Regions from separate parts of the Alteromonas sp. MmMcT2-2 genome, predicted to be linked through region 2. Evidence: predicted binding sites of a transcription regulator. Region 2 holds the regulator's gene; each other region holds the start of a gene.
What was found. The regulator MetJ, encoded in region 2, represses methionine synthesis genes. The targets are predictions, from matches to a motif close to TAGACGTCTAGACGTCTA.
Positions count from the first base shown of each region.

Region 1: a site for MetJ is predicted at 3,008-3,025, ahead of thrA (bifunctional aspartate kinase/homoserine dehydrogenase I). Genes of this name have one in related genera too.
Region 3: a site for MetJ is predicted at 2,121-2,138, ahead of metK (methionine adenosyltransferase). Genes of this name have one in related genera too.

Region 1 is NZ_JAKRFA010000006.1:135,615-140,586, forward strand. Features, by position in the region: gene MHM99_RS05870 (LysR substrate-binding domain-containing protein) at 1-188, shown strand, start outside; gene MHM99_RS05875 (excinuclease ABC subunit UvrA) at 270-2,819, shown strand; gene thrA (bifunctional aspartate kinase/homoserine dehydrogenase I) at 3,200-4,972, shown strand, end outside.
Region 2 is NZ_JAKRFA010000015.1:88,577-93,548, reverse strand. Features, by position in the region: gene metF (methylenetetrahydrofolate reductase) at 13-900, opposite strand; gene metJ (met regulon transcriptional regulator MetJ) at 1,062-1,394, shown strand; gene MHM99_RS10880 (malic enzyme-like NAD(P)-binding protein) at 1,558-2,793, opposite strand; gene MHM99_RS10875 (hypothetical protein) at 3,473-3,790, shown strand; gene rpmE (50S ribosomal protein L31) at 3,997-4,209, opposite strand; gene priA (primosomal protein N') at 4,677-4,972, shown strand, end outside.
Region 3 is NZ_JAKRFA010000008.1:34,431-39,402, reverse strand. Features, by position in the region: gene MHM99_RS06795 (exonuclease domain-containing protein) at 1-121, shown strand, start outside; gene MHM99_RS06790 (hypothetical protein) at 194-664, opposite strand; gene metK (methionine adenosyltransferase) at 905-2,050, opposite strand; gene tkt (transketolase) at 2,478-4,469, shown strand; gene epd (erythrose-4-phosphate dehydrogenase) at 4,488-4,972, shown strand, end outside.

The DNA of each region.
Region 1 (4,972 bases), on a different contig from region 2:
GTATTGCACAACTACCTGGGTTTTACGTGCGTAAAGCGCTGGCCTCTGGTCAGCTAATTGAGCTATTCCCCGAGTACAAAGACAAGCAAGAGGCTATTTGGGCTGTATTTCCTTCAAACAGAAATGTTGCACCTAAAATTAGGCTGCTTGTGGATTTTTTAGCTCAACATCTCATCTCAGACAGCTGATGTGATTGTTTAAAAATATTGATCGAAATATAGCGCCTGTATCTAAATATTCTTTAATAAAGGTGATATGCAGGTGATGAAGTGCACAATAATGAGGGAAAAATTCACGTACGCGGCGCCCGTGTACACAACCTAAAAAATATCAGCATCGATATACCGCGAAATGAAGTGGTGGTGTTTACCGGTGTATCTGGCTCAGGAAAATCTTCTTTGGCTTTCGGTACGCTTTACGCAGAAGCTCAGCACCGCTATTTAGATTCGATATCACCTTATGCAAGGCGACTAATTGAGCAGGTGGAGAAACCTGACGTAGACGCGATTGACGGCTTACCGCCTGCTGTGGGCCTGCACCAGCGTCGGGGCGCACCTTCAGTTCGGTCTTCCGTTGGTAGTATCACCACGCTTTCTAATAGTCTGCGAATGCTTTATTCCCGGGCTGGGGATTATCCCAAAGGGCAGAGCATTGTCTACGCAGACGGGCTTTCTCCTAATACGCCCGAAGGTGCATGTGAACACTGTGACGGTATTGGAAAAGTTTTTGACACACAAGCTCATCGCCTTGTACCCGACGACAGCCTCACCATACGAGAGGGTGCTGTGGCAGCTTGGCCTGGTGCGTGGCAGGGCAAAAACCTAGTAAGGGTACTGTTATCGCTAGATATCGATGTTGATATTCCATGGCGTGAACTGCCTCAAAGAACCCGTGACTGGATCTTATTTACCGACGAAATGCCTCAGTTACCTGTATACCGAAACTATAACCTAGCGCAAACCCGAAAAGCGCAGCAAGAGGGCGAACCTGCTAGCTACAATGGCAAGTTTATCAGTGCGCGACGTCATGTGCTCGATACCTTTAAAACGTCTCAAAAAGAGAAAATGAAGCAGCGAATTGCTCCCTTTATATCTGTTGAAGCATGTCCGGTTTGCCGTGGAAAAAAGCTTAAGCAAAATGCGCTGGCAGTGAAAGTTGATGGCTTAGATATTATTGAGTTTTCAAGACTGCCACTACAGCAAGTTCACGAAAAGCTTCAGGCGTTAAGAAAGTCAGTCAACGGCGATACTTCAGAGCGTGGTCAGGTGATACGCAATATTACGGGCGACCTTATTGAAAGAGTGAAGCCTATAATAGCACTTGGGCTTCATTACCTTTCGTTAGATAGAAGTACAACAAGTATCTCAGTAGGCGAACTACAGCGATTGCGTCTGGCGACCCAGCTTAAATCGAATTTATTTGGCGTTGTCTTTGTTATGGATGAGCCTTCATCCGGTCTTCACCCTCGTGACGTAGAAGGGCTTATTCGCGCGCTTCACAATATTACCGAAACGGGAAATTCACTGCTCGTTGTCGAGCACAACCCTTACGTCATCAAAGGCGCTAACTGGGTTGTAGATGTAGGACCTAGAGCGGGAGTGAACGGAGGTGAGCTTGTCTATAGTGGGCCGGTTAAAGAATTGGCAAGCACAAAAAACTCTTTAACGGCAGACTATGTCTTTAACAATAAAGCCCTAAGCCAGCGTATCAAGTGTAAATCGTCAGGGGTATTGCGTTTAAAAGACGTGTCCAGAAATAATGTCAGCCATGTTGATATTGATATTCCACTAGGTGTGATGACCTGTGTCACTGGCGTTTCCGGCTCTGGAAAGTCGAGTTTAATTAGCCAAGCATTAGTTGAGTTAGTCAAAGGTGGTTTAAACTCTGCTGAGAAAGAAGGGATGCGAGCGAATGAAACGAGAGAAACGGAAGAAACGAAAGAACTGCTTACTGACGCCAATTCGCTTCTTACTAACGACACTTTTTCACATAAAAGTGAACCGCTACAAGGCTTTATTGAAAGCGGACTTGAAGAGTTAAGTCGTATAGTTGTGGTAGATCAGTCTCCAATCGGCAGGACACCCCGTTCAACTTTGGCAACCTATACCGGCATATTTGACCAAATCAGAAGTTTATTTGCTTCAACCGAAGAAGCAAAATCCCGTGGTTACGATGCGGGTCATTTCTCGTTTAACGTTGCAAAAGGGCGATGCTCACATTGTGAAGGCTTGGGTGTGGTATCGGTAGAACTACTGTTTATGCCGAGTGTTTATTCCCCCTGTACTGTTTGTAACGGTCAGCGTTTTAACGATAACGTACTGGAAGTTGGTTACAACGAGCATTCTATCGCTGATGTATTATCGCTTACGGTTGAAGAAGCACTATCTGTATTTAGTGGTAATCAAGTTATTACGCGGGGACTTAAAACGCTAATGAACGTAGGGCTTGGCTATCTAACCCTTGGGCAAAGTGCCACTGAATTATCAGGTGGCGAGGCGCAGCGCATTAAATTAGCGTCAGAACTTAAACGTGCTCAAAATGCTAATACCCTATACGTGCTTGATGAACCTACAACAGGTTTACATCTCTCAGACACTGCATTACTTATGCAGCATTTAAGCACGTTAGTTGAAGCGGGGAATACTGTGGTGATGGTTGAGCACAATATGCAGGTGGCTGGGGCTTGCGACTACATTATTGATATGGGGCCAGGCGCTGGTGATGAGGGAGGAGAAATAGTTGCTGAAGGCAGACCAGAGGAGGTTGCCAAAGTTCAGCAAAGTGCAACAGCCCCATTTTTGAAGGCGAGTTTGGCTTAAAGAAAGGTTTTGATTGAGTGAGTTAGGTTTGAATGATCTTAGAAATAAGGGGTTGTTCAAAGCTACTTGAATACTAGTAAGCCAGCAAAGAAACTGCTTGAACTCGTATTTGTACCTTAAAAAGAAATAATAATTAAAGAGTGTTGCACTTTTTGCAACACAGTGTAGTGAAAACTGCGGTTGACATATAGACGTCTATACGGCAAATTGCTTGTATGAAAAAGATTCTACTTACTCGCACCACCATTATGTTAATTACCACCTTAAAAAGGGCGGTCGCTGACTAGTGCAAGTAAGCAAAAGACAACGAAAGCCCGCCTAACACAGAGCGGGCTTTTTTTTACACACGTTTTAGCATGCGTAACCTTAAGGAGCAGCATATGAAAGTCTTAAAGTTTGGGGGTTCTTCTCTAGCCGATGCACCGCGATACATGCGCGTTATGGAGATTAGCACGGCAACCCACCAAACCGACGGTGCTGCGGTTGTACTCTCTGCCCCAAAGGGGGTAACGAACGCGCTTTCACTACTATGTGAACAAGCAGCCGCGGGTGAAGATTTCCAGCCGTTATTCAATAAGTTGAACGACACGGTTACCGGCATCGCCAACAACCTAAACGAAGAACTCGACGGGTTTGCACATGCAAGCGTGGTAGAATTCATTAATAGTCACCTTTCAGTACTAAAACAGCACCTTGAAGGTATAAAGCTGCTTGGTGTTGCACCTGATAATGTTGCTGCCGGTATTCTAAGTATTGGTGAGTACATCTCGGTGACGCTTTTTAGCGCTATGCTATCTGCCAAAGGTATCGCTAATCGCGTTATCGACCCGGTTAAGTATGTGCTGGCCGAAGGCGATTACCTAGACAGCATTGCCGATGTGTCGCTTAGTAAAGCACGCTTTTCAGATGTGCCTACTGACGGCAGTGAATTTCTTGTCATGCCGGGGTTTGTTGCTGCTAACGAAGAGGGCGAGAAAGTCACGCTTGGGCGTAACGGCTCAGACTATTCAGCGGCCATTTTAGCGGCGTGTATAGACGCAAATTGCTGTGAAATTTGGACAGACGTAGACGGTGTTTATAACGCTGACCCGAATCAAGTTGAAGGGGCAGTGCTGTTAGACAAGCTTACCTATCAAGAAGCGATGGAGCTGTCTTATTTCGGCGCAAAAGTGCTTCATCCGAAAACTATCGGTCCTATCGCTCAGCACCACATTCCTTGTTTGATCAGAAATACATTAAACCCAGCTGCGCCAGGTACGCTAATCAGCAATGAAAAAAGCGAGGTGTGGACGTCAGTTAAAGGTATTTCACAGCTTGATAACGTCACCATGTTTAACGTTGCAGGTCCTGGCCTTAAAGGTATGGTAGGTATGGCAAGCCGTGTGTTTGAGGTGATGTCGAACGCCAATATTTCAATAAGCCTTATTACCCAGTCTTCTTCAGAATACTCAATCAGTTTCTGTATCCAAAGCAAAGACGCCAGCCGAGCGTTAACGCTTCTTGAAGATGCGTTCGCGCTAGAGCTTCAAAACCAATTACTAGACCCCATTGAAGTGCGTCATGACCTAGCCATTGTCACTTTGGTTGGTGACGGTATGCGTCAAACCAAAGGCTTGGCAGCGCGTTTCTTTAACTCGCTTGCCCAAGCGCGGGTAAACAACGTAGCTATTGCTCAAGGCTCTTCAGAGCGCTCTATTTCAACGGTAATTGAAAGTAAGCGTGCTAAGAAAGCGGTAAAAGTCATTCACCAGAATTTTTTCTCTGACCGCCATACCATCGACGTATTCCTAGTAGGGTGTGGCAATGTGGGAACCGAACTGCTAGGTCAAATTGAAAAACAACAGCCTGCATTGTTAAAACGCAATGTTCAGCTGAGAGTTTATGGCATTGCAAATAGCCGGAAACTGCTGTTAAACAGTCAAGGTATTGATTTAAGCGGTGACTGGAAAGCGGCACTTGAATCGGCAAGCGAAGGATTAAGCGTAGAGCGCCTGCATCAGTTCGCTAACGACAATAGTCTGGTAAACCCGGTGATTGTTGACTGTACTAGTCACGAAGCGATTGCAGAGCAATATGTAGATATGATGGAAAGCGGTTTTCACGTGGTAACGCCAAATAAAAAGGCGAACACGAGCGCAATGTCTTACTACCGT
Region 2 (4,972 bases):
TGTCGTTATTTATTAAGCGCCTGAACGCACGCCGAGCATGTGGCAGATGGCGTAGCTCAATTCACTACGGTTCAAAGTATAGAAATGGAAGTGTTTTACCCCTTCTTTAGCGAGTACTTTAACTTGGTCCATAGCAATGTTAGCGCCTATAAGATTACGGGTAGCTTGGTCGTCGGCATCAAGGCCGTCAAACATCTTGTGCAACCATCCCGGCACATGAACATTTGTGAACCCCGCAAATTTCACCAGTGTTTGGTAGTTGGTTACCGGCAAAATACCCGGAACGATATCTAAGTCGACACCCGCTGCGGCTGCACGGTCTCTAAATCGAAGGTACACACTCGTATCGAAAAAGAACTGGGTTATCGCTTCTGTGGCACCTGCTTCTGCTTTGCGCTTAAGGTTTAGTAAATCAAACTGCGCATTTGGTGCTTCAGGGTGCTTCTCTGGATAGGCAGCAACAGAAATATCAAAATCGGCAACGTCTTTTAGCAAGGCAACAAGATCAGAGGCATACATCTCTGTCTTTTCTACTCCTGGCGGTAAATCGCCACGAAGCGCAACAATACGGCGAATGCCTGAATCCCAGTAGTCTTTAGCAATTTGTTTAAGTTCATCTCGGCTAGCATCAACACAGGTCAAGTGAGGAACCGCCGCGACACCGGTTTGCTGCTGAATGCGTTTTACAACGTCGTGGGTTCTGTCACGCTCACCGCTATTCGCGCCGTAGGTTACCGACATGTAGCTTGGCTTTAGTGGCGCGAGACGTTCAACTGACTTCCACAGGGTCTGTTCCATGGCTTCCGTTTTAGGCGGAAAGAATTCAAAAGATACATCAATATCACGCAGTTCCGACAGGGACTGGTTTAATGCATCGATACCTTGTGCGTAAGAAACCATGGCTTTTTCTCTCAAAAATGTATTCTTATAGACGTTTAGACGTCTAAATTAAAGAATATATGTCTAGACGTCAAGAGGTTTACACTGCTCAATTGACCTTTTCGTGAACTTGTTTAGAATTTCTCTTCATAACATAAAAAAGAGTAGACCGAGTTAGTACAATGGCAGAATGGAACGGTAAATATATTCACCCCTACGCAGAGCATGGCAAGAAGAGCGAACAGGTAAAGAAAGTCACTGTCTCTATACCTATTAATGTGCTTAAGGCGCTTACTGATGAGCGTACTCGCCGCCAAATCAATAATCTGCGTCACGCCACTAATTCAGAACTGTTGTGCGAAGCATTTTTGCATGCGTTTACCGGTCAACCATTGCCTAACGATGATGACCTGCGCAAAGACAATCCTAATCGCGTACCGGCTGAAGTAAGACGTATTATGGAAGAAATGGGTATTGATCCAAGCTTCGAAAACGATGTGTCGGAAGACGACTGATATTTGGTATTAAAGAGAAACGGCGCTTTGTTGTAAGTTATTGCTAGTTGATAACCTACAACACGGCGCCGTTTTTTATGTACTTGTATTCTCTAAGCGCACCTTTTAGCAAATAAAGGTTGGGCACTAGCCCCTCCATTTTTTTGCTTTATGCGCCAGAATTTTATTCTTCTGGGCTTTCAGGCACGCGTGCAACGCCAGATTCAATCGCAGCCTTAGATACGGCGGTAGCAATACGCTCGCATAAACGCGGGTCCATAGGTTTAGGAATAATGTACTCCTTACCAAATGTCAGACTAGTACTCTTACTGGCAGCTAGTACTTCTTCTGGTACAGGCTCCTTCGTGATAGCACGAAGGGCTTCTACTGCCGCTACTTTCATTTCATCGTTAATGGCCGTTGCACGAACATCTAGTGCTCCACGGAAAATAAACGGGAAACACAGTACGTTGTTAACCTGGTTAGGGTAGTCCGAGCGTCCGGTAGCCATAATAAGATCTTTACGTACTTCGTGAGCAAGTTCAGGCTTTATCTCAGGGTCTGGGTTAGAACATGCAAATACAATTGGGTTTTCAGCCATCAAGGCCAGTGTTTCTGGTGGTAAAACATCCGGTCCTGACACACCAACAAAAATATCCGCGCCTTCCATTACATCTTCAAGCGTACGCTTGTCAGTATTGTTAGCAAATAGCTTTTTGTGCTCAGTTAAGTCTTCGCGACGAGTATGGATAACGCCTTTTCTGTCTAGCATATAAATACGCTCACGCTGGGCACCACACTTTATAAGCAGTTCCATACAAGCGACCGCTGCTGCACCGGCACCCATACACACAATTTTAGCGCTCTCTATGCTTTTACCCTGAATTTCCAGAGCATTAAGCATGCCCGCTGCAGTAACAATAGCGGTACCGTGCTGATCATCATGAAATACCGGAATTTTACAGCGCTTAATTAGCTCTTGTTCAATCTCAAAGCATTCAGGCGCTTTAATGTCTTCTAAGTTAATGCCGCCAAATGTGTCAGCGATATTCGCTACTGTATTAATGAACTCTTCGGTTGTACGATGCTTCACTTCAATGTCAATGGCATCCAGGCCAGCAAAGCGTTTAAACAGAAGGGCTTTACCTTCCATAACAGGTTTCGATGCCAGTGGGCCTAGGTTACCCAACCCTAAAATCGCGGTTCCGTTACTGATAACGGCAACCAGGTTTCCTTTACCCGTGTACTTATAGGCGTTATCTGCATCTTCAGCAATTTCTCTGACCGGCTCGGCAACGCCTGGGCTGTAGGCAAGAGCAAGGTCATCGACGCTATCTGCTGGCTTAGATAACTCTACGCGGATTTTTCCGGGTGTGGGTTTGGCGTGATAGTCGAGTGCGCGTTGTCTAAAATCTGACATGTAAAAAGGTATCCTTAGATGTAGGGTTCATCGGTGTTTTCGTTCACGCTCTGTAGCTATTTTATTGTCGTTATAGTTATAGGTAGATAAACGTAAGCGCGTTACAACCAAGTAATGACAAAAGTGATTATAAATAGTTGTTAGCACTAGGGCTTGTTGATCTTTGTTTTACAGCAATCATCAATAGGCCCCAAGGTGGCATGTGGAAAAGCAGACTAGGCGTTAACCTTTACTGATTTTGTTCACATACCTTAATGGATACAAGCCTCTGGTTTATGTACCCAAAAGCGCCATAAGTCTTGAAAGCAATGCATTATTCACAGAATTAATGCTCACTATCAAAGTGCCGATCGCAACTCTAACACAGCCAATCACTGTGTACATATCTGATCAGAATTCTCATATACCAATGTAGGTTAGGCATACTAATTAGACCAGTAAAATGGGGCTATAATTACCATTCATGCTATTTATTTTTACTTGTTGTAACATTCTGTAGGTCTATTGTGTGGAGGATGAAAACAAAGCTATCAAAGGGGTCTACGTTCTCATAAATGCATTGGACAGAAACCCAAATCAGGAAAATGGAACGAAGGGATATACCTCGTTAATTCTCCATCTAATATTTCTGATAAAATCCTGTGAAAGCCCACTCAAAATTCGCGCTGAAGGCGAGGATATGACAGAAAGAAAACTAATAACCGTGCTAACCGATGTGTGCGAAAGCGTAAAATCTACCAATAATGGATTTGTTTGGCTAACTCACGTAGGGCATTGGAGAGCGCCGCAAGTGATTGCCGTGTTTAATACTGAGCAGGAGAAGCAGCGGGCGTTAACTAATGGTTGGGATATAGACTTCATAAACCAAGTGAATATTGCTTTGGCGTCAATTAAGTCAGCACCCGTTGGTATTTATTTTGATAGCGAAGAAGAGTGTAAGAAAGTGAGTGGCGGCAATTGGGACAGGCATTTATCTAATGTTAAAAACCTTCACTGAGTTCAGGTTACGCTGAATATTGTAAATTAAGCTAAAAACGTTTTCAGAAAGGCGAGTTGCAGGGCTTGTTAAACTGGCTAGGTACTGGCCTGACGTAGGACAACGGCGGTAAAGCGCTGTTTGGCACACCTTGTTTGTGTGAAGCGTGAATTTTAAGCAATAAAAAAGCGCCATAAAGGCGCTTTTTTTCGAACTCGATATCAGGCTTACTTTTTGCCCAATGCACCGAAACGCTTCTTGAAGCGATCAACACGACCACCAGTGTCAACGTTACGTTGCTTACCAGTGTAGAATGGGTGACATGAAGAACATACGTCTAGGTTGATGTCTTTACCAAGCGTAGAGCGAATGTTCATTACGTTACCACATGAGCAAGTTGCTGTGATTGCTTCGTATTTTGGGTGGATATCTTGTTTCATTGGGTTACCTCACATAATAAGGCCGTATCGCTATACAACCCGAAGTCGCACACCATACGTTACTTAATTCAAATGATAAGTTGTTCAAAGAACAGCCTATCGCAAAAGAGCGGCGCATAATAAAGGATGGCAGGGCCTTGATCAAGCGGTTTTTGGCCAAATGCTAAACAAGAGAGCTAGGCAAGGTAGCCGTATAAAAAGGTAGCCGTATAAAAAGGCCAAACAAAAAACATTCTTTTTATGCTTAACAGTAAAGTATGTTTAAATATTTGTCTTTCAAGGCTCGGTCAGATGCTCAAGTGGCAAAATCATGCGCTAATAGCAAAATGTGTAGCTAGCTGTTAGCAGCGCAAACTGCTGTAACGTATAGGTCTGCAAGAAGCCTCAGTATAATTAGTTTCAACATAAGAAGCTTAGTAAGCGCATTACGCGCTTTAACAATCGTCAAATAAGGTAGAACCTTCGCAATGGCCTTTATCCAAGTTGCCGTGCCAGTGCCACTGCGCCAACTTTTCACGTATACCCACGATAACGCACTAAGTGCGGGTGTAAGAGTAGTTGTGCCTTTCGGTCCGCGCAAACTTGTGGGCGTAGTTGTTGAAACCCTACACAAAACTGAAAGCGACATTGAAAACTCCAACAAGCTAAAAGCCATTGAGTCGGTACTGGACGATAGCCCTATTATAGATGGGGTGTTATTGAAAATGGCCCAATGGCTGTGGCAGTACTATCATCATGCGCCGGGTGAAGTGCTACACGCCAT
Region 3 (4,972 bases), on a different contig from region 2:
GAATCAATGGCATGAGGTGAAAAGCCGCCTTGCGAGCCAACTTGATGTTAAGCGTCATAGAGCGAGTTCCGACGCGATGGTAATTCAACAGACTTACGCAAAAACCTTATCATTGGCATAACGGCAACTACGTTTCGTCTTTATGATGGGGTGTAATACTAAAAGCGCACTGTGAGTGCAATGTAGCGGTGACCTAAAACAAGTAATTGACGCCCAATGAGAGAGCCATATTCTCTTCTTCCCCAACTTGCCTATGTTCAAGCTCTACCGCCATGTTTAAACCCTCGCTTTTGCCAAGCAGCCAGCCCAACCGAGTAAAAGTACCTACATCATGTGGTAAATAAAGCCACTCTGCGTAATGCTGAAAGGCGGTATTGTTGGTTTTGTACGTTGCATAGACCTTTTGCGGAACCCAAGTGTTAAACCGCCTGCTGGCGCTAAACATACCTTGTGAGCCCGCTGGGTAGGTATAACTGTTGTCGTATAGATAAGTTTCGGTTGTAGATTGAATGCGGTACATACTATTTAGCTGCCACCGCGCTATTTTTTTGCTTTTGAATTGGATAGGACTGTAGTGGGGAGCATTTATTTCCGCGAGCACGGGGGAAGCCGCCATAGACGCAGCCAAAGTAAGTGCCAGAAGAATTCCAGTAACCACATTCATGGAAGAGCCCAAGTTGTTGTTATCATGGCTTGTAAACAACCAGAAACTACAAGCGATAGTGTGTTCGTTATTTAAGCATAGCTGCAAAAAATAAATGATGAAAATATTCTTTACTGTTTTTTATTTGTTTCGTTGATTTTGCTAGCCAAATAAAAAACGCCGCTAGTTTATACAAACACTTTTTTGCAAAGCGTCATAAAAACTGAGCGGCGTATTTAAAAGCGTTATTTGGTTGTCGAATTAAATCGATGCTTTTAACGCTTCTGCTTTATCTGTTGCTTCCCAAGGGAATTCGTCACGACCAAAGTGACCGTAAGCAGCCGTTGGGCGGTAAATAGGGCGCTCAAGGTCTAGCATTTGAATAAGTCCATACGGGCGTAGGTCGAAGTGTTCACGGACCAGTGCTACTAACGTTTTCTCATCTACCACACCTGTACCGAAGGTATCGATGCTGATAGACGTTGGCTCTGCCACACCAATTGCATAAGACACTTGGATTTCGCAACGCTTGGCAAGACCTGCTGCAACAATGTTCTTAGCAACGTAACGACCCGCGTATGCTGCACTGCGGTCTACTTTTGATGGATCTTTACCAGAGAACGCGCCACCACCGTGACGGGCCATACCACCGTAAGTATCAACAATGATTTTACGACCTGTTAAGCCACAGTCGCCCATTGGACCACCGATAACGAATCGTCCCGTTGGGTTAATGTGAAAGCGTGTATTTGCATCAATCCACTCGCTTGGAAGCACTGGCTTGATTATTTCTTCCATTACCGCTTCGCGAACAGTTTCCGTGCTTACTGAATCGCAGTGCTGAGTTGAAAGCACAACCGCGTCGATGCCTACAGGCTTGTCGTTTTCATATTTGAAAGTAATTTGGCTTTTAGCATCTGGGCGTAACCAGTCTAGCTTACCAGATTTACGCACTTCGGCTTGTTTTTGAACAAGGCGGTGAGAGTACGTGATTGGCGCAGGCATTAGTACGTCAGTTTCGTCGCTAGCGTAGCCAAACATTAGACCTTGGTCACCAGCACCTTGTTCTTCAAGGCTTGCGCGATCAACACCTTGATTGATGTCAGGTGACTGTTTGCCAATAGCATTTAATACCGCACATGAATCAGCGTCGAAGCCCATATCTGAGTGCGTGTAGCCAATTTCTTTAACTGTTTTTCGGGTAAGCTCTTCAATATCTACCCATGCAGAGGTAGTTACTTCACCACCCACTAAAACCATACCGGTTTTTACATACGTTTCGCAGGCCACCCGAGCGCGAGGATCTTGTTCTAAAATAGCGTCAAGAACCGCATCTGAGATCTGATCAGCAATTTTGTCCGGATGTCCTTCAGACACTGACTCGGATGTGAATAAATGCGTGGCCATAAATGCTCCGTAAGCGTTAAATTATCAAAATAGTCGTATATTGTACTAAAACAAGTTATAAATACCAGTCTTTACTTCTAGACGTCTAAAAGTCTCTTCGTTACGAATAGTTGACACAACCCGATCACTTATAGGGTTATTCAGGTCGTAATTGTCGAAGTTAATGATGTATTTGTAAAACTAGGCGTCAGATATAACTGTTTTTGCTGTAATGGGAATACGTGATGGTTAAGGTATAGACCATTTTTTACTATGACTTTCGCTATTGGCAATGAAAACCCATTGAACTGAAAGGTGGCATAGGTAAGAATAACGCCACATTCATTCGTATAAAGAAGTAGAGCGAACGCCTTACCTCTACGCTCGTCTAGCTTGCCTAGCCCGCTAAGATACGAAACAAAAGATACAAAATAAATCAGGAGACAACATGCCCTCTCGTCGTGAACTCGCCAATGCAATCCGTGCATTAAGCATGGATGCCGTTCAACAAGCTAAATCTGGTCACCCAGGTGCCCCAATGGGGATGGCTGATATCGCACAGGTACTATGGGGTGATTTCTTATCACACAACCCTGCAAACCCATCTTGGGCTAACCGCGATCGCTTTGTGCTTTCAAATGGTCACGGCTCGATGCTGTTGTACTCTCTTCTTCACCTTTCAGGCTACGAACTGCCAATTGAAGAGTTAAAGAACTTCCGCCAATTGCATTCAAAAACGCCAGGTCACCCAGAGTACGGTTATGCGCCAGGTGTTGAAACGACCACTGGCCCACTAGGCCAAGGTATCAGTAATGCTGTGGGCATGGCGCTTGCCGAAAAAGTACTAGCGGCACAATTTAACAAAGATGGTCACACTATTGTTGACCACCACACATACGCATTCTTAGGCGACGGCTGCTTAATGGAAGGTATCTCACACGAGACCTGTTCACTAGCCGGTACGCTAGGCCTTGGTAAGCTTATCGCGTTTTGGGATGACAACGGCATTTCAATTGATGGCGAAGTGGAAGGTTGGTTCACCGACGATACACCAGCACGCTTCAAGAGCTATGGTTGGGAAGTGATCGATGGCGTTGACGGGCACGATGCAGAGCAAGTAAAAGCCGCTATTGAAAAGGCACAGGCGAATACTGCGCAACCTACGCTTATTTGTTGTAAAACCACCATTGGTTTCGGCTCGCCTAATAAAGAAGGTACCGAGTCTTGTCACGGTGCACCACTAGGTGAGGACGAAATTGTCGCTACTCGCGAGAAGCTTGGCTGGAGCCATGGCGCGTTCGAAATTCCAGACGATATTTACGCTGGTTGGGATGCTAAAGAGAAAGGTTCAAACGCGGAAAGCGCGTGGAATGACGCTTTCGCTGCATACGAAGCCGCCTACCCAGAGCTTGCAGCAGAATTCAAACGCCGTGTAAATGGCGAGTTGCCAGCAGATTTCAGCGACAAAGCAGACGCTATCATCGCTGAACTTCAAGCTAACCCACAAAATATCGCGTCACGTAAAGCGTCGCAAAATGCACTGAATGCGTTTGGTCCGTTACTTCCTGAGCTTTTAGGCGGCTCTGCCGACCTTGCTGGTTCTAACCTTACCATCTGGGAAGGTAGCAAAGGCGTTGAAGCAAACGATGCCTCAGGTAACTACATTTATTACGGTGTACGTGAGTTTGGTATGTCGGCCATGATGAATGGTATTGCCCTTCACGGTGGCTTCAAGGCATACGGTGCAACCTTCCTAATGTTTATGGAATATGCACGCAACGCGGTACGTATGGCAGCGCTAATGAAGCAGCCTGCAATTTTCGTTTACACCCACGATTCAATTGGTCTAGGTGAAGACGGCCCAACTCACCAGCCGGTGGAGCAGGTGGTTGCGCTACGAGCAACGCCTAACCTTGATAACTGGCGCCCTTGTGATCAGGTTGAGTCTGCTGTGTCGTGGAAGTCTGCTATTGAGCGCACTGACGGCCCAACAACGCTGATCTTCACGCGTCAAGGCTTAGCGCAGCAAGAAAGAACGGCTCAACAAGTGGCTGATATCGCGAAAGGTGGTTACGTACTTAAAGACTGCGAAGGTACGCCAGAGCTTATTCTTATTGCTACCGGTTCTGAGGTTCAGCTAGCCGTTGAAGCCGCAGCGAAACTAACCGAGCAAGGTAAGGCCGTTCGCGTAGTGTCTATGCCATCAACTGACGTATTCGACCGTCAGTCTGCTGATTACCGTGAAAGCGTACTGCCTTCTAGCGTTGTTAAACGCGTAGCGGTTGAAGCGCTGTCTAAAGATAGCTGGTACAAGTACGTTGGCTTTAATGGCGCTATCGTGGGAATGGACACCTTTGGTGAATCTGCACCTGCTGGCGACCTGTTTAAGCACTTCAACATTACCACTGACGCTGTAGTAGAGGCTGCACTGTCTCTATAAGAGGTAATAGATAAGCCTATGGTAAATATTGCCATAAATGGGTTTGGTCGTATTGGTCGTAACGTGTTGCGCGCGCTGTATGAAAGTGGGCGCAACAACGAATTTAACGTGGTGGCCATTAACGACATTGCTAAACCCGAAGGCATAGCACATTTACTTAAATACGATACCGCCCACGGGCGGTTCCGTTTTGATGTGGCCTTAAAAAATAACACGCTAAATGTCGCAGGCGACGATATTACACTGCTCGCGATAAGCGATATTAAAGACCTACCCTGGAAAGACTTGAGCGTTGATATTGTGCTTGAGTGTACGGGCAAGTTTGATGACAGAGCGTCGGGGCAAGCACATTTAGATGCAGGCGCTGGCAAAGTGCTTTTCTCGTCACCCGGGTCACCAGATTTAGACAATACGGTCATTTTCGGAACCAATGAAGACACGTTGACCAGTGAACAAAAATTAGTCTCCAATGGCTCTTGCACCACAAACTGCATTGTTCCTGT